3 regions of the Streptomyces sp. NPDC005811 genome follow, and region 2 is predicted to be linked to each of the others. Evidence: riboswitches for the same ligand, from Rfam matches in the RefSeq annotation. Region 2 holds a riboswitch; each other region holds the start of a gene.
The links. A riboswitch is a leader RNA that binds a small molecule or an ion and turns the genes downstream of it on or off. The one in region 2 is predicted to bind S-adenosylmethionine.
Positions count from the first base shown of each region.

Region 1: another riboswitch for S-adenosylmethionine. It lies ahead of ABZ490_RS37135 (aminotransferase class V-fold PLP-dependent enzyme); the one in region 2 lies ahead of thrC (threonine synthase).
Region 3: another riboswitch for S-adenosylmethionine. It lies ahead of ABZ490_RS42055 (putative leader peptide); the one in region 2 lies ahead of thrC (threonine synthase).

Region 1 covers NZ_JBEXXK010000045.1:25,169-30,672, forward strand. The annotation lists gene ABZ490_RS37115 (NYN domain-containing protein) at 1-305, opposite strand, end outside; gene ABZ490_RS37120 (hypothetical protein) at 343-582, opposite strand; gene ABZ490_RS37125 (rhomboid family intramembrane serine protease) at 757-1,491, shown strand; gene ABZ490_RS37130 (Lrp/AsnC ligand binding domain-containing protein) at 1,488-1,769, shown strand; gene ABZ490_RS37135 (aminotransferase class V-fold PLP-dependent enzyme) at 1,803-3,173, opposite strand; SAM riboswitch class IV at 3,339-3,455, opposite strand; gene trpD (anthranilate phosphoribosyltransferase) at 3,533-4,597, opposite strand; gene ABZ490_RS37145 (cytochrome bc complex cytochrome b subunit) at 4,718-5,504, opposite strand, start outside.
Region 2 covers NZ_JBEXXK010000005.1:70,974-76,477, reverse strand. The annotation lists gene ABZ490_RS06930 (MoaD/ThiS family protein) at 1-185, opposite strand, end outside; gene thrC (threonine synthase) at 208-1,506, opposite strand; SAM riboswitch class I at 1,525-1,663, opposite strand; gene ABZ490_RS06920 (glucosyl-3-phosphoglycerate synthase) at 1,800-2,744, shown strand; gene ABZ490_RS06915 (trehalose-6-phosphate synthase) at 2,850-4,280, shown strand; gene otsB (trehalose-phosphatase) at 4,268-5,122, opposite strand; gene ABZ490_RS06905 (DUF3263 domain-containing protein) at 5,132-5,362, opposite strand; gene ABZ490_RS06900 (extracellular solute-binding protein) at 5,409-5,504, opposite strand, start outside.
Region 3 covers NZ_JBEXXK010000058.1:13,193-18,696, reverse strand. The annotation lists gene ABZ490_RS42065 (ABC transporter permease) at 1-295, opposite strand, end outside; gene ABZ490_RS42060 (ABC transporter substrate-binding protein) at 299-1,918, opposite strand; gene ABZ490_RS42055 (putative leader peptide) at 2,096-2,212, opposite strand; SAM riboswitch class IV at 2,246-2,359, opposite strand; gene ABZ490_RS42050 (DUF1684 domain-containing protein) at 2,409-3,233, opposite strand; partial or broken gene ABZ490_RS42045 (LLM class flavin-dependent oxidoreductase) at 3,309-4,038, opposite strand; partial or broken gene ABZ490_RS42040 (2-oxoglutarate and iron-dependent oxygenase domain-containing protein) at 4,200-4,415, shown strand; partial or broken gene ABZ490_RS42035 (hypothetical protein) at 4,795-5,456, shown strand.

The DNA.
Region 1 (5,504 bases), on a different contig from region 2:
GGCGAGCCGGAGTCCAGGGCGCCGGACAGCTCCGGCTGGGCGTCTCTGAACTTCTCGCCGATGCGCTGCCGGAACAGCGGATCCGTCTCCAGCGCGGCCGCCATCGCGTTGCCCGCGAACTTCGCCCGGCGATTCGGGGCGAACCGGGCGTACTGCCGCAACTGGGCGGGCAGTTCGGCGACGGTCAGGCCGCCGAAGCCGTCGGAGACGATCTGCACGACCCGGCGGCGCACGCCGTCGGGCAGCGGACGGTCGAGCATCTCAGCGGCGCCGTCGCCCGGCCCCCCGCCTGCGCTCTCCGCCATCCGTCACACCCCAATACCTGTACGGGGCCAGCTCCGCTCAGGAGCCGGCGCCCGGCCGATCCACGAGTTCCACCTGATCCACGGCGTTGCACCAGCGGCACCGCACCGACTCGATGGTCTCACTGACCACCTCGCGCTCCTCGACCTTCGGCTCTCCGGCGAGGTCGAGGTGCACGTACTCCACGACCTTCGACGAGCGCGTCACGTCGAACCTGGTCAGGTTGCCGCAGAGGGTGCAGCGCCACCGCGTGGTCGCGGTCGGCAGGGGAACCGTCATCGTGACTGTCCTTCTAGTGTCGGTCTTCCATCAGGGTCGCGCCGGAGGCTCCCCGCTGTGCATGGCTCGTAACCCTACGGCCTGGCGGGTACTCGCCGCCCCTCCGTCCCACCGCCCTGCCGAGCGGCGAGGCGATATCGACCGATCTGCCGGGGTGCGTCATGCTCTGTGGTCATGATCGGCAACTGGAGCGGGACCGTCCGCAAGGCTCTGCGCGGCCCCTCGGCGCCGGTGACGTACGGGCTGATCGCCGTGTGCTGTCTGGTCTTCGTGATCGGCCCGGCCTCGGGGCTCGATCCGGCGTACGGCACCGGGGACGGGCTGATGGCCGCCCAGCGGGCCTATTTCCGCCGCTGGGGCGTGGTCCCGGTGGAACTCTTCACGGGCTCCGCGCGCGCCGTCCTGACCCCCGCCACGGCCCTCTTCGTCCACGGCAGCTGGGTGCACCTGCTGGGCAACATGCTCTTCCTCTACGTCTTCGGGGCGATGACCGAGGAACGGATGGGCCGCGTCGAGTTCACCTTCTTCTACGTGTGCTGCGGCTACCTCGCCCTGCTCGGGTACGCGGCCGCGCACTCCGGGTCGCCGCAGTCGCTGGTGGGGGCCTCCGGGGCGATCTCGGCGGTCCTCGGCGCGTTCCTGTACCTGTTCCCGCGGGCCCGGGTGACCAGCCTGCTGCCGTTCCTGTTCTTCCTGCCGCTGCGGTTCCCGGCGTGGGTGGTGCTGCCGTTCTGGGCGGCGCTCCAGTGGATCGCGGTGGGACGGGCGGCCCAGGGGCCCGGGGTGGCCTATCTGGCGCACCTGGTGGGCTTCGGCCTGGGGTTCGGCTACGCGTGGGCGCGTTTCGGCCGTACGACTAGAGTGAGGCCCGCCCCAGCTCCGGCCCCCGAGGGAGAGAACCAGCCGTGATCACCGCGATCGTCCTCATCAAGACCAGCGTGGACCGGATCCCCGAGATCGCCGAGCGGATCGCGGCGCTGGACTCCGTGAGCGAGGTGTTCTCCGTGACCGGGACGTACGACCTGATCGCCATGGTCCGGGTGCAGCAGCACGAGGACCTCGCGGAGGTCATCCCGGGCAGCATCAGCAAGATCCCCGGCGTCGAGGCCACGGACACGCACGTGGCGTTCCGTACGTACTCCCAGCACGACCTGGAGGCGGCGTTCGCGATCGGCCTGGACTCCTGACCGGCTGAACCCCGCCTCCGGCGCGACGGCGCCTCACACCGCCGGGACGCAGCGGCCGTCCTCCGTGCGGTACGTCCACTGCGGGCCCTCGGTCACCAGCTCGCGGACCGCCGTCACGAAACGGTCCACGTGCTCGTCCGGGGTCCCCGCGCCGAAGCTCACCCGGATGGCGTTCAGGGACTTCTCGCCCGGGGCCGCCTCGGGGGCACCGCACTCGCCCTGGGTCTGGGGGTCGCTGCCCAGCAGGGTGCGGACCAGGGGGTGGGCGCAGAAGAGGCCGTCGCGGACGCCGATGCCGTACTCGGCGGAGAGGGCCGCGGCGAAGTGGGAGCTGTTCCAGCCCTCGACGACGAAGGAGATCACACCGACCCGCGGGGCGTCGTCGCCGAACAGGGACAGGATCCTGACCTGCGGAACCTCGGCGAGGCCCGCGCGGACCCGGCCGATCAGGTGCTGCTCACGGGCGACGAGGTTGTCGAAGCCGGCCTCCGTGAGGGCCTTACAGGCCGAGGCGATGGAGTAGGCGCCGATGACGTTCGGGGAGCCGGCCTCGTGGCGGGCGGCCGTCTCGTGCCATTCCACGTCCACTCCCCCGTCCTCGCGCCGGGTGACCTTGCGGCTGGCGCCGCCGCCCGCGAGGTAGGGGTCGGCGGCCCGGAGCCAGTCGGCGCGTCCGGCGAGAACGCCGGAGCCGAAGGGGGCGTACAGCTTGTGGCCGGAGAAGGCGACCCAGTCGACGTCCAGGTCACGGACCGACACGGGGTGGTGCGGGGCCAGCTGCGCCGCGTCCAGGACGATCCGGGCGCCGTGCGCGTGCGCGGCCGCCGCGAGCTCCCGTACGGGCCACAGCTCGCCGGTGACGTTGGACGCGCCGGTGACACAGACCAGGGCCGGACCGTGGGGGTCGCGGTCGGCGAGGGCGCGCTCCAGGGTCTCGACGGCCTGCCGCGGGGTGCGCGGGGCGTCCAGGTAGGTGACCCGGGCGTCCTTCCAGGGCAGCAGGCTCGCGTGGTGCTCGGTCTCGAAGACGAAGACCTGGCAGCCGGCCGGGAGCGCGGCGGCCAGCAGGTTCAGGGAGTCGGTGGTGGAGCGGGTGAAGACGAGCTGGTCGTCCTCGCGGCAGTCCAGGAACGCGGTGACCGTGCGGCGGGCGTTCTCGAACAGGTCCGTGGAGAGCTGGGAGAGGTAGCCGGCGCCGCGGTGGACGCTGCCGTAGTACGGGGCGTAGGCCGCCACGTCGTCCCAGACGCGCTGGAGGGCGGGGGCGCTGGCGGCGTAGTCGAGCGCCGCGTAGGTGACCTCGCCGCCGGTGACGAGCGGGACGGTGACATCGCGGCCCAGAACGGGCAGCTCCGCCGAAAGGTCGCAAACGGGGCGGGTGGTGGCAGCGCTGGAGACAGACATGGCGAACTCCTGTGAAGGGCAAGCGGAATCACCGTGCGAGCGGGTACGGCTCGAGCACGGAGAAAAGTGAAAAGGGGTGTGCGGAGGCGGGGCTCGGCGCCCTATCGCATTCGCTTGCTCACAGAAGGCTCCCTCGACGACCAGGACCCCTGGTGTTTCGCGAGGGGTCCGCGCTTGCCGTGGACCTCGCTGCCCACGGCCTGGTCTTCACCCGGGGCACCCCGCCACGGACGGAGGGTTGCCGGACAGTCGGCCGGGGCCTCATGACTGTCACTCATGACCTGTACAGGAACGTACGGGAAGTGATCGCGGTCCCGCAACCCGTGTCCGAATGACGGGACCGCGCTCCTTCGCCGTCGTCAGGAGTTGGTCGCCGCGACCCAGCGGTCCAGGGCCTGCTTGGCGGCGCCCGAGTCGATGGACTCGGCCGCGCGGTCCATGCCGGCCCGGATCTGCTCCGCCAGGGTGCCCGTGCCCGGCTCCAGGGCGACCAGGGCGGCCGCCGAGTTCAGCAGCACGGCGTCCCGCACGGGGCCCTGCTCGCCGTCCAGCAGGCGGCGGGCGACCTCCGCGTTGTACGACGGGTCGCCGCCCCGCAGGGCCTCCACCGGGACCAGCTCGATGCCGACGTCCCGCGGGTCGAAGACCTCCTCGGTGACCTTGCCCTCGCGCACCACCCACACCCGGGAGGTGGCCGTGGTGGTCAGCTCGTCGAGGCCGTCGTCGCCCCGGAACACCAGGGAGGAGTGGCCGCGCTCGGCGAAGACGCCCGCGACGACCGGCGCCATGCGCGGGTCCGCGACCCCGACCGCCTGGGCCCGCACCCGGGCCGGATTGGTCAGCGGGCCGAGGATGTTGAAGACCGTGCGGATGCCCAACTGGCCGCGCGCGGCGCCCGCGTGACGCAGCGCCGGATGGAACTTGACCGCGAAGCAGAAGGTGATCCCGGCCTCCCGGGCCACCTCGGCCACCCGCGCCGGGGTCAGCTCCAGATTGACGCCCAGCTTCTCCAGCACGTCCGAGGCACCGGAGGCGGAGGACGCGGCCCGGTTGCCGTGCTTGACGACGGTGGCGCCGCTGCCGGCCACGACGATCGCCGACATGGTGGAGATGTTGACGGTCTTGGCGCCGTCGCCGCCCGTCCCGACGATGTCGACGGTCCGGCCCGGCACCTCGATCGTGTTGGCGTGCGCGTACATCGTCCGCACGAGCCCGTTGATCTCCTCGACGGTCTCGCCCTTGGCCCGCAGCGCCACCACGAACCCGGCGATCTGCGCGTCCGTCGCCTCCCCGCGCATGATCCGGTCCATCGCCCACGCGGTGGCGTCGGCGCTCTGGTCACGGCCGTACAGCAGGGCGTTCAGCACGTCGGGCCAGGAACGGCCCGCCGCGGTGTCGCCTCCAGCGGGGGTCACAGCGCTCATAGCCGCTCCTGGGTGTCGTAGAACCACGTGGAGCCACCTTATCCAGCTCAGGACACGGCGAAGGGCCCCGTCCGAACACCGGACGGGGCCCTTCGATCACGGCGTGGCGACGCCGGACGATCAGTGGTGGCCGTGGCCGCTCGTGATCTCCTTGTACTCCTCGACGGTCGGCTTCGGGATCTGCTGGTCCTCGCCGAAGTACGCGCCGCTGATCTTGGCGCGCAGCTTCTCGGACCGCTTGATCTTGCGCTCGACACCGTTCTCGTCGACCGCCGGGCCGACCGCGGCCGGCTGGTACTGCTCGTGCGCCGTGATGGTGTGGAGCTGCTCCTGGCTGAGCGGCTCGTGGACCTCGATGAACTCACCGTGCGGCAGGCGCTTGATGGTGCCGGTCTCGCGACCGTGCAGCACCTTGTCCCGGTCCCGGCGCTGGAGGCCGAGGCAGATGCGCTTGGTGAGGAGGTACGCGATGACCGGTCCGACGAAGAAGAAGATCCGGACGAACCAGGTGATCGAGTTGATCGACAGGTGGAAGTGGGTGGCCCACAGGTCGTTGCCACCGCCGACCAGCGTGATCATGTACATCGTGACCCAGGCGACGCCCAGCGCGGTGCGCGTGGGGGCGTTGCGCGGACGGTCCAGGATGTGGTGCTCGCGCTTGTCGCCGGTGATCCACGACTCGATGAACGGGTACACCGCCATCGCCACGAGGACGACACCGAACAGCGTCAGCGGGATGAAGACGCCCAGGACCAGCGTGTGGCCCCAGATGTTGACCTCCCAGCCCGGCATGAAGCGGATCAGACCCTCGGCGAAGCCCATGTACCAGTCGGGCTGGGCGCCGGTGGACACCTGGTCCGGACGGTAGGGGCCGAAGACCCACACCGGGTTGATCTGGGCGAGCGCC
Region 2 (5,504 bases):
TTCACGTACACGTTCACGAACCGCCGCAGCTTGCCCTGGTCGTCCAGGACCCGGGCGGCGATCCCGGTGTGGTTCTTCTCCAGGTCCGAGATGACCTCGCCGAGGTTGGCCCCTTCGGCGGAGACCTCGGCGGCACCACCGGTGTAGGTGCGCAGGATGGTGGGGATGCGGACGGTGACGCTCATTGCCGATGACCTCCAGTAGGGATTACGCGAGCCCGGCCTCGTGGAAGGACTCCAGCGACGGGCGGATCGTCGCGGTGAGTCCGGTCCCGGCCACCGCGTCCAGCGTCTTCAGACCGTCACCGGTGTTCAGCACGACGGTCGTCTTCGCCGGGTCCAGCAGCCCGTTCTCGATCAGCTTCTTCGTGACGCCGACCGTCACACCGCCGGCGGTCTCCGCGAAGATGCCCTCGGTCCGGGCGAGGATCCCGATCGCCTCGACGACCTGCTCGTCGGTCACGTCCTCCACCGCGCCGCCGGTGCGACGCGCGATGTCGAGGACGTACGGCCCGTCCGCCGGGTTGCCGATCGCCAGCGACTTGGCGATGGTGTTCGGCTTCTGCGGGCGGACCACGTCGTGCCCGGCCTTGAAGGCCACCGACACCGGCGAGCACCCCTCGGCCTGCGCACCGAAGATCTTGTACGGCTTGTCCTCGACGAGCCCCAGCTTGATCAGCTCCTGGAGACCCTTGTCGATCTTCGTGAGCTGGGAGCCGGAGGCGATCGGCACGACCAGCTGGTCCGGGAGCTGCCAGCCGAGCTGCTCGGCGATCTCGTACGCCAGTGTCTTGGAGCCCTCGGCGTAGTACGGCCGCAGGTTGACGTTGACGAAGCCCCAGCCCTCGCCCGCCGGGTCGCCGATGAGTTCGGAGCAGAAGCGGTTGACGTCGTCGTAGTTGCCCTCGATGCCGACGAGCTCGCCGCCGTAGATCGCGGCCATGACGACCTTGCCCTGCTCCAGGTCGTGCGGGATGAACACGCAGGAGCGGAAGCCGGCCCGGGCGGCGGCGGCGCCGACGGCACCGGCGAGGTTGCCGGTGGAGGAGCAGCTCAGGGTGGTGTACCCGAAGGCCCGCGCCGCCTCGACGGCCTGGGCGACGACCCGGTCCTTGAAGGAGTGGGTCGGGTTGCCGGAGTCATCCTTGACGAACAGCTTGCCGGCCTCGACGCCCAGCTCGCGCGCCAGGTTGTCGGCCTTGACGAGCTTGGTCCAGCCGGGGTTGATGTTGGGCTTGTCGGCCACGTCCGCCGGGACGGGCAGCAGCGGCGCGTAGCGCCAGATGTTCGCGGGTCCCGCCTCGATGCGCTTCCTGAGCTCCTCCGGGTCGTAGGAGGAGAAGTCGTACGCGATCTCGAGCGGGCCGAAACACTCCTCGCAGGCGAAGACCGGGCCGAGCGGGACCTGGTGACCGCATTCCCGGCAGCTCAACGCGGCGGCGGGGCCGAGGTCTACGGTGGAGGCGACGGAATCGGTGGATCCGGTTTCAACAGTCTGCGCAGCCATGTGAGGCGAGGCCCTTTCTCCTCATCTTCCTCACGACGCATCTCGCCGTGAGACGGATTTGGCACCTTCCCAAGCCGGGAGCCTCGCGTGAACGAGACCGGCTGGAGGGTTGCCGGGGCTTCATCGGGCCGTATCCCTCTGCCCCTCTGGATGAGCGGTATGAAGTTGTGGACGCCGGGCCACCGAGGACATGCGATGGTCACCCGCGTTGTCCAAGACTGTAACCGACAACCTGGACAGTTGAGATAGTCGTCCGAACCGCGAGATGGATCACAGGTGAAGGAGCCGCCTACGTGCTGGAAGAAGTCGAGCGCTGGCTGACCACCCGCTCCTGGACCATGACCGATCGGCCACTGCACCGGATCATGGCCGCCAAGCGGTCCTCGGGGCAGCGGGTCAGTGTCGTGCTGCCCGCACTCAACGAGGAGGAGACCGTCGGTGACATCGTCGCGGTCATCCGGCACGACCTCATGCAGCAGGTCCCGCTGGTCGACGAGCTCGTGGTCGTCGACTCGGGGTCGACCGACCGCACGGCGGCGGTCGCGGCGGCGGCGGGGGCGCGGGTCGTCCACCGCGACACGATCCTGCCCCGCATCCCGGCCGTGCCCGGCAAGGGCGAGGTCCTGTGGCGCTCCCTGCTGGTCACCGGCGGGGACATCGTCTGCTTCATCGACGCCGACCTCCGGGAGTTCTCCTCGGACTTCGTCTCCGGCATCGTCGGCCCGCTGCTCACCGACCCCGCGGTGGACCTCGTCAAGGGGATGTACGACCGTCCCCTGGGCGGCGCCGCCGGGCAGGGCGGCCGGGTCACCGAGCTGATGGCGCGCCCGCTGCTGAACATGCACTGGCCGCAGCTGGCCGGTTTCGTGCAGCCGCTCGGCGGCGAGTACGCGGCCCGTCGCTCACTGCTCGAACAGCTGCCGTTCCCGGTGGGGTACGGCGTCGAGCTGGGGATGCTGATCGACGCGCTGCACCTGGTGGGCCTCGACGCGCTCGCGCAGGTCGACGTCGGGGTGCGCAGGCACCGCCACCAGGACGGGCAGGCCCTCGGCCGGATGGCGGCGGCGATCTACCGGACCGCCCAGCTGCGGCTGGCCCGCGGCCATCTCGTCCGCCCCGCCCTGACCCAGTTCGAGCGCGGCGCCGACGGGTTCGAGCCGCGTACGTACTCGGTGGACACGGAGGAGCGGCCGCCGATGGCGGAGATCGCGGAGTACCAGTCCCGCAAGGTCGCCTAGCCGATTCCGCCGTACGGGGGACGGGTCGTATACGGCCGGATATGACCCGTCCACGCAGCGCCACCGTACGTTTGAGCGTTTCCCGACCGGGCTAGGTTGAGGCGTATGGCTTCCACGCACGACACTGCTGCTCGGGGTGCTCAGGTGCTGGTCGCGTCCAACCGCGGCCCGGTCTCCTACACGGTGGGCGAGGACGGCTCGCTGCACTCGAAACGCGGGGGCGGCGGGCTGGTCTCCGGTCTGTCGGCGATCGGCCCCGAGGCGGGCGCCCTGTGGGTGTGCTCGGCGCTGTCCGACGGCGACCGGGAGGCGGTCCGGCGCGGGGTCGGCGAGGAGGGCGTGCGGATGCTGCCCGTTCCCGCCGACGTGCACGCGGACGCCTACAACGGCATCGCGAACTCGGTGCTCTGGTTCATCCACCACCTGCTGTACCAGACCCCGCTGGAACCGGCCTTCGACTCGGAGTTCCGGCGCCAGTGGGCGTCGTACGAGACGTACAACCGCGCCTTCGCGGAGGCGCTCGCGCAGGAGGCGGGGCCGGGCGCGGCGGTCCTCGTGCAGGACTACCACCTCTGTCTGGTCCCCGGGATGCTCCGCGCGCTCCGCCCCGACCTGCGGATCGGGCACTTCTCGCACACGCCGTGGGCGCCGGTGGACTACTTCGGGCTGCTGCCGTCGGACATCCGCGAGCAGCTGCTGCGGGGCATGCTCGGCGCGGACCGGCTGGGTTTCCTCACCCGACGCTGGGCGGACGCGTTCACCGCGTGCTGCGCGGAGTACGCGGGCGGCACGGGCGGCACCCGGATCGGGGTGCACGGGCTGGGCGCCGACGCCGACTTCCTGCGCGAGCGCGCGCACCGGCCGGACGTGGCGGAGCGGATCGCCGCCCTGCGCGCGGAGATCGGCGGCGCGGAGTCGGGGGCCGGGCGGCGCCGGACGATCGTCCGGGTCGACCGCACCGAGCTGTCGAAGAACATCGTGCGCGGTCTGCTGGCGTACCGGCAGCTGCTCGACGACCACCCCGAGTGGCGGGAGCGGGTCGTCCACCTCGCCTTCGCCTATCCCTCCCGGCAGGATCTCGCCGTCTACCGCGACTACACGGCTGAGGTGGCGCGGCTGTCGGCGGAGATCAACGAGCGGTACGGCACACCGGGCTGGACCCCGGTGCTGCTGAACCTGGAGGACGACTTCGCCCGCTCCCTCGCCGCCTACCGCCTCGCGGACGTGGCCCTGGTCAACCCGATCCGGGACGGGATGAACCTGGTCGCCAAGGAGGTCCCGGTGGTCTCCGACGAGGGGTGCGTGCTGGTGCTGTCGCGGGAGGCGGGGGCGTACTGGGAGCTGGGCGAGGACGCGCTCGTGGTGAACCCGTACGACGTCCTGGAGACGGCCCGGGCCCTGCACGAGGCCCTGACCATGGGGCCGGAGGAGCGCGCCGAGCGCGTCAAACGGCTGGCCGCCGCCGCGACCGCGCTGCCCCCGGCCCAGTGGTTCCTGGACCAGCTGACGGCCCTGCGGGACCTTCAGCCCAGCTGACGGGCGAGGTCCTTCAGGAGCCGTACGACGCCGGCGGGGCCGTCGACGACCAGGTCGGCGCGGGTGGCGAGTTCCGTCACCTCGGTGGAGCCGCTGCAGACGAGGAGGCCGGGGACGCCGTCCTGGCGGAGTTTCTCGACGGCGGCGAAGGCGGGGAGGTCGCCGAGGTCGTCGCCGGCGTAGAGGACGGACCGGGCGCCGGTGGCGCGGACGTGGTCGAGGAGGGCGACGCCCTTGTCCATGCCGGGCGGGCGCAGCTCCAGGACGTACCGGCCGGGTTCGACGATCAGGCCGTGGCGGGCGGCGAGGGCGGCGAGGGGTTCGCGGAGGGCCTCGAAGGCGGCGAGGGGGTCGGTGGCGCGGCGGGTGTGCACGGCGACGGCGCGGCCGCCCTTCTCCTCCACCCACACGCCCCGGCCCGCGTCGGCGGCCGCCAGGACGGCGGGCAGTTCGGCGCGGACGGCGGCGACGCCCGGGTGGGGTGCGGGGGCGGTGATCTCCTGGGTGCGGGCCTCCCAGCGCTCGGCGCCGTAGTGGCCGAGGACGGTGAGGTGGTCCAGCCCCCTGGCGCCGGCGAAGCCGCCGTTGCGGACGGCCACCTCGGCGGGGCGGCCGGTGATGACGGCGACGGCGGCGACCCGGGGTGCGAGGGCCGCGAGGGCGGGGAGGGCGTCGGGGTGCGCGCGGGCGTCCTCGGGGTTCTCGACGATCGGGGCGAGCGTGCCGTCGAAGTCGAGGCCGACGAGGGTGGCGGCGGGGCGCGCGAGGATCGCGGCGAGTGCCTCGCGGCCGGCCGGGGTCGTGGGTACGGGGTCCGTTGAGTACGTCTCGTGGGTGCCCATACGGCGACCCTAGCGGTCGCCCCGCCTGGTCTCGCGGACCCTTCTCAGTCTGTTCACCGTCACCGGGTCGTGGGCCAGCGCCCTCGGGTCGTCCAGGAGGGCGTTGAGGAGCTGGTAGTAGCGGACCGGGGAGAGGTCGAGTTCCTCGCGGACGGCGCGTTCCTTGGCGCCGGGGCCGGGGAAGGTGCGGCGTTCCAGGGCGAGGACGGCCCGTTCCCTGGGCTCCAGTTGCTCCTGCATACCCGCACCGTAACCCCGGCCACCGACACCGGGCTCGTCCGCCGGGTCACTCCCCGGCGGCGCTCTGCGCGGTCATCGCCTCCGTCTGGAGGCCGGACAGGACGGCGGCCGGGTCGCCGGAGGGGGTCACGGCCTTGCCGAT
Region 3 (5,504 bases), on a different contig from region 2:
CGTCGGCCAGGGTCGAGGTGACCGGCCGGCCGGTGGCGACCGAGTCCCCGAAGTCCCCGCGCACCGCCCGGCCGAGGTAGTCGGCGTACTGCGCGAGCACCGGTTTGTCGAAGCCGTACTCGTGCCGCAGCGCGGCGATCTGCCTTGGGTCGATCTGCCCCGCGTCCATTCCGGCACCGGCCATCGCCGTCACGGGGTCGCCCGGCAGATAGTCGAGGACCAGGAACGACACCGTGTAGGCCGCCCACAGCACCCCGGCCGCCTGGGCGAGCCGTTTGATCACATAGCGGCGCACGGGCTAGCCGATCCAGGTGTCGTGCAGCTGGATCCGGCTGGAGGCGTCGAAGTCCAGATCGTGCACCTTCTGCGCGACGCCCAGCTGGCTCTGGAGCTCCACCACCGGTATGTAGTAGGCGTTCTGCACGATCAACTGCTGTGCCTCGCCGACCAGTTGCTTACGCTTGGCGGTGTCCGCGGTGGCCGCCTGCGCGGTCAGTGCGGTGTCCAGGGCGCCGGCCGGGACGCGGTAGAAGTTGGCGAGCTTCGTGGAGAAGTTGCTGCGCAGGATGTCCGGGTCGGCGCGGGTGATGTTCCCCCAGGACGCGTCGTAGTCGCCCGACTGGAGGGTCGGCGCGAGCTGGGTGATCTGGAGCTGCCTGAGGGTGATCTGGACGCCGACCGCCTTGAGCTGCTGCTGGATCAGCTCCAACGCGGGCTGGTTGGTGGCCGCGTTGGGGATCCAGGTGACGGTCAGACTGAGCTTCTTCCCGCCCTTGGTGCGGATGCCGTCACTGCCCGTCTTCCAACCGGCCGCGTCCAGCAGGGACTTGGCCTTGGCCGCGTCCAGGGGCAGGTCGGCGGAGAGGTCGGTGTAGTCGGGCGTGGTGTGGGCGAGGACGCTGGTCGCCGCCCGGGTGCCGGTCGGGAACACGGTGTCGGCGATCTGCTGCCGGTCGACGGCGAGCAGGATCGCCCGGCGCACCCGCGCGTCCTTCAGGGCGGGCTTGGAGTTGTTCAGCCCGAGACCGAACACCACACCGGGGTTGGCCCGCCGCTGGAGCGTGACCTGACCGCCCTTCAGCGCGGCCTCGTTGGCCTTGCCGACGCTGCCGATCGCGTCCACCTGGCCGGACTGGAGACTGCCGGCCCGTACGCCCGCCTCCGGAACGACCTTGAACACCAGCTTGTCGAGATAGGCCTCGCCCTTCTTGCTCCACCGCGAGGAACCCCAGGCGTACCCGGTGCGCCTGGCCAGGGTGATCGACTGGTTCTGCACATACTGCTTCAGCACGAAGGGCCCGGACCCGATCACGCCGTCGCTGCACTTCTGCTGCGGGGTCCTCCGCACGCTCGCCGACGACTCGATGCCCAGCGAATGTGTGGAAGTGGCTTGCAGGAACTGGGCGTTGGGCTGGGCGAACGTCACCTTGACGGTGAGCGGGTCGACCACGGCAGTGCTCTTGACACCGCTCAGATAGCCCTGGGCCAGGGTCCCGAGGGCGCCGAGCTTCGGTACGGCGTCGAAGTTGTCCTTGACGACCTGCGCGGTCAGCTTCGACCCGTCGCTGAAGGTGACGCCCGACCTCAGATGGAAGGTGAACGTGGTGGTGTCGGAGCTGATGTCCCAGCTCTTCGCCAGCCACGGCACGATCTTGCCGGTCTTGGGGTCCTGGTCCGTCAGGGAGTCCACGAGCTGGCGTACCGAGTAGATGGTGTCGTTGCTGCCGACCTGCTGCGGATCCACGCAGCCGGCGTCCGACCCCACCGCGAAGGTCAGGGTGCCGCCGGACTTCGCCGGGCCGTCGCCGGAGCCGGAGCCGTCGGTGCCCGATCCGCAGGCGGTCAGGAGGACGCCGCTGGTCACCAGGGCGGTCAGGGCCGCCCAGCGGGAGGATCTGACGTCGGGAAGTGCGTTCACGGAGGGTTCTCCTACTCGTGTCACCAGGCATGGGGGTGCCGTACCGGGCACGGTCCCGCGCAGGGGCGTGCGGCCCCCGGGGAGCGCTGGGCAGACAGGGGTCAGCGAGAAAAACGAGAAAAGGGGGAAGCGGGAAAAGGGGGAGTGTGGAAGGCGATCAGGCGGCGGGCAGGCCCGTCAGGCCTGACAGAGGCAGCTGGTCGAGCGCTTCAGATCGATGTGGCGCCGACGGGAGAGCCGGGAGAACACCGTGGCGACGGCGAAGGAGGCAGCGAGCTCACCGCTGTGCCGCATACTCGTCCTCCCCGTCTCCGGCCCGCCGAAGGGGCCACGCGCTTGCGGGGATCATCGGTGATCCCGCCGGGCTTTCACCTGGAGCACCCCACCGCGCGGGAGGGTTGCCGGTCAGCAAGCCAGGGCTTGACGCTGACACTCGATGCCATTCGTGATCGTACGGAGCGGACTTGTCGTACGTCAATGGCGGAACCGCTCAGGCACCGCCGCGCTCGCGAGGGAGTTTCTGTCCGGCCTCGATCGCCACCGGCAGCCGGTTCTCGGCCGGCGGCAGTGGGCAGGTGGCGAGGTCCGTGTAGGCGCACGGAAGATTCGCCGCGCGATTGAAGTCCAGGACGACCGTGCCGTCGGCGGCGGGCGCCTCGACCGCCAGCACGCGGTTGGCGGCGTACGTGGTGACACCGGAGGTCGCGTCGGTGAACAGCACCGTCAGCTGTCCCGCACCCCGTCCCGGGAACGCGGTCAGGGACAGCCGGTGCCCGTCCAGCTCGAACTCGACCCTTCCCGGAGCGTCGTACACATGCTCCAGTCCCTCGACCGCGGCGCCCACGGTGGTCGGCCGGGGCGTGTCGAAGGGGACGTACCGGCCCGGCACGGCCCAGCGCGGGTCGGGCGCGTAGGCGGGCGTCCCGGTGAAGGCCGTGCGCAGCGGTGCGTCCGGGTGCCTGGGGCGCACGATGTCGTGGCCGCCCCGCTTGGCGACCTCGATCACGGCGTCTCCCCAGACCGCGTCGACGCCGCCGCGCTCGGGCAGGACGCCGAAGCGGTGTTCGCCGCGCACGGGCTCCCCGGCGACCAGCAGTTCCTCCCCTTCGTCGAGGTGTACGACGACCCCGTCGGGGCCGGTGTGCCAGGCGCCGGGAGCGTCGGGGAAACGCTGCGGCCGGTCGTCCAGCCAGTGCAGGCCCGTGATCGCCAGGAATCCGTGCGGGTCGGCGAGCCGGGCCTCCTGGGCGCGGTACCAGTCCAGCCAGCGCTCGGTGAAGGCGTGCAGGTCCGCCGCGGTCGCTTCCGTCGTCATGTGTCCTCCTTCGGTGGGCGAGGCTCAGCCTCGCGCAGGGGTGGGTACAGGGGTTCGTCCGGCCGGACGGGAGCCTCAGCCGGCCAGTGCGCCCAGGAGTTCCCAGGTGCGCCGGCGGTCCGCATCTCCCGCGAGGTCGGTGCCCGAGAACACGACCTCGGTGGCCCCGGCGTCGCGGTAGCGCCGCACCTCGGCCTCGATCGCCCTCTCGTCGCCGATCACGGCCAGGTCGGCGGCCCGTCGGCCGCCGGAGAGCTCGATGACCCGCGCGTAGGACGGGATCCCTTCGTAGAAGGCGAGGTTCTCGGTGGCCCGCGGCCTCGGCCGCGGCGGTCAGGGCGGGAACGATGTGGTCCGCGGTCCGGCGAGATGGGGCAGGATCCCGTTCACCTCGGAAGTCGGCCGTGCCGGTCTCGGTCAACTGCCGTAGCGCGGTGAGGAATTCACGCAGCCGGGCGACGGGCCGTTCGAAGGGCAGGCCGAACCCGGTCTCCGTCAGCAGTTTCGTGCCCAGCGCCAGACCGAGGTGGTAGCGGCCGTGCGTGGCGGCCTGGGCGGTCTGGGCCTGGCTGGAGACGAGCAGCGGATGCCGGCCGAAGACGGGGATCGCCGAGGTCCCCACCTGCAGTCCGGGCACCTCGCGGCCCACGATCGCCGCGAGCAGGGGCGAGTCGGCGCCGAAGGCCTGCCCGAACCAGGCCGACCGCAGACCGGCGGCCGCGGCCGCGGCCGCCCGGGCGAGTCGCACGGTCGCGTCGACCTGGTTGGGCGCGTCGGTTGCGTCGAACGTCACTCCCACCGTCATGCCAGTCAGAACGGACACCGGTCGAACCCGCATTCCGGCCCGGGTGTGACAGCTTCTTTGCAGTCATGTGTACGCGCCCGGGCTCGTCCCGGCAGGCGTTCGCGGGCGTGCTGTGATCCGGCCACGGAGACCGCCCGGTCCGTCCCGCGCGAAGGAACCCCATGGCCCAGCCCACAACCCTGCCCGTCATCGGCATCTCCCGCCTCCGCGCCCCGGACACCGACCGCGACGGCTTCCTCGCCGAACTCCGTTCCGCCGCCCACGAGGTGGGCTTCCTCCAGGTCACCGGCCACGGCGTCCCCGCCGCCCTGCCCGAGGAACAGCGGCTGGAGATCGAGAACCTCGACTCGCCGCAGTTCCGCGGCTACACGCGCACCGGGACGGAGTACACGGCGGGCGCCGCCGACTGGCGCGAGCAGATCGACATCCTCGTGCTGCGCCGGCAGGCGGAGGCCCTGCGGGTGAGCCGTGCGGTGCTCCGTGCCCTCGCCGCCGCGGGCCACCGAGGACGCCGAGCAGGGCGTCGGCGCACACAAGGACTACGGCTATCTCGCCCTGCTCCAGCAGTGCCGGACGCCTTCGTGTGCAACATCGGCGAGATGCTGGAGATCGCCACCCAGGGTCATCCGAGGGCGACACGGCACCGCGTGGTCAGCCCCGCGCCGGCGTCCACCGCTACTCCCTCCCCTCCTTCCTCGGCCCGCGCCTCGCCGAGCGCTGGTGGTCCGATGTCCTGGCCCGGCAGGAGGCCGGCCGATGACCCACGACCGTTGGGCCTTCGAGGCCTGCCATGTGCACGCCGGCGCACGCGCGACACCGATCCACCCGGCGACGAGCTATGTCTTCCGGGACACCCGGCAGGCCGCGGAGGCCTTCGCACTCGCCGACCTCACGACCCACGCCTACACCCGGCTGTCCAACCCGACCACGGCCGTCGCCGAGGACCGCACCCGCACCCTCCTGAAGCACACGTTCGCCGACTTCGGCGCCTCGTACGACGCGGTACGGCCGACCACGCAGGCCTTCTTCGGCGAGACCCTCGGCAACCCGCGCGGCAACGTCCTCGACATCGAGGCCGTCGCCCGCGACAACACCGCGCTCACCCCGTACCTGCTGCGCCCCCTGGAACACGGCACCGCTGTCGGCGGCGCCGTCGTGGACGGCGGGCACTTCGACTTCGGCGCCGATGCCGGCCGGTGGCCCGGACCGACCCGTCCGTATCCGACGTACGACGGGCTGTCGTTCTGGGACGCCTTCTCCGACCCTGTTCCTCCAGGGCCTGGAGCTGGAGGAACACTCCCCAGGTCACCCGGGTGCACTACGCCGGCCTGGAGGCGGGCGGGCGGTTCGTGGAAGGGCTCCGGCTGTTCAGCCATGTCGCGACCATCGGCGACGTACGCGGCCTCGTCGGTCCCTAAGGCGTCGACGATCTGCTCACCGACCTCGCGGCGGGCCTGCGAGCCGCC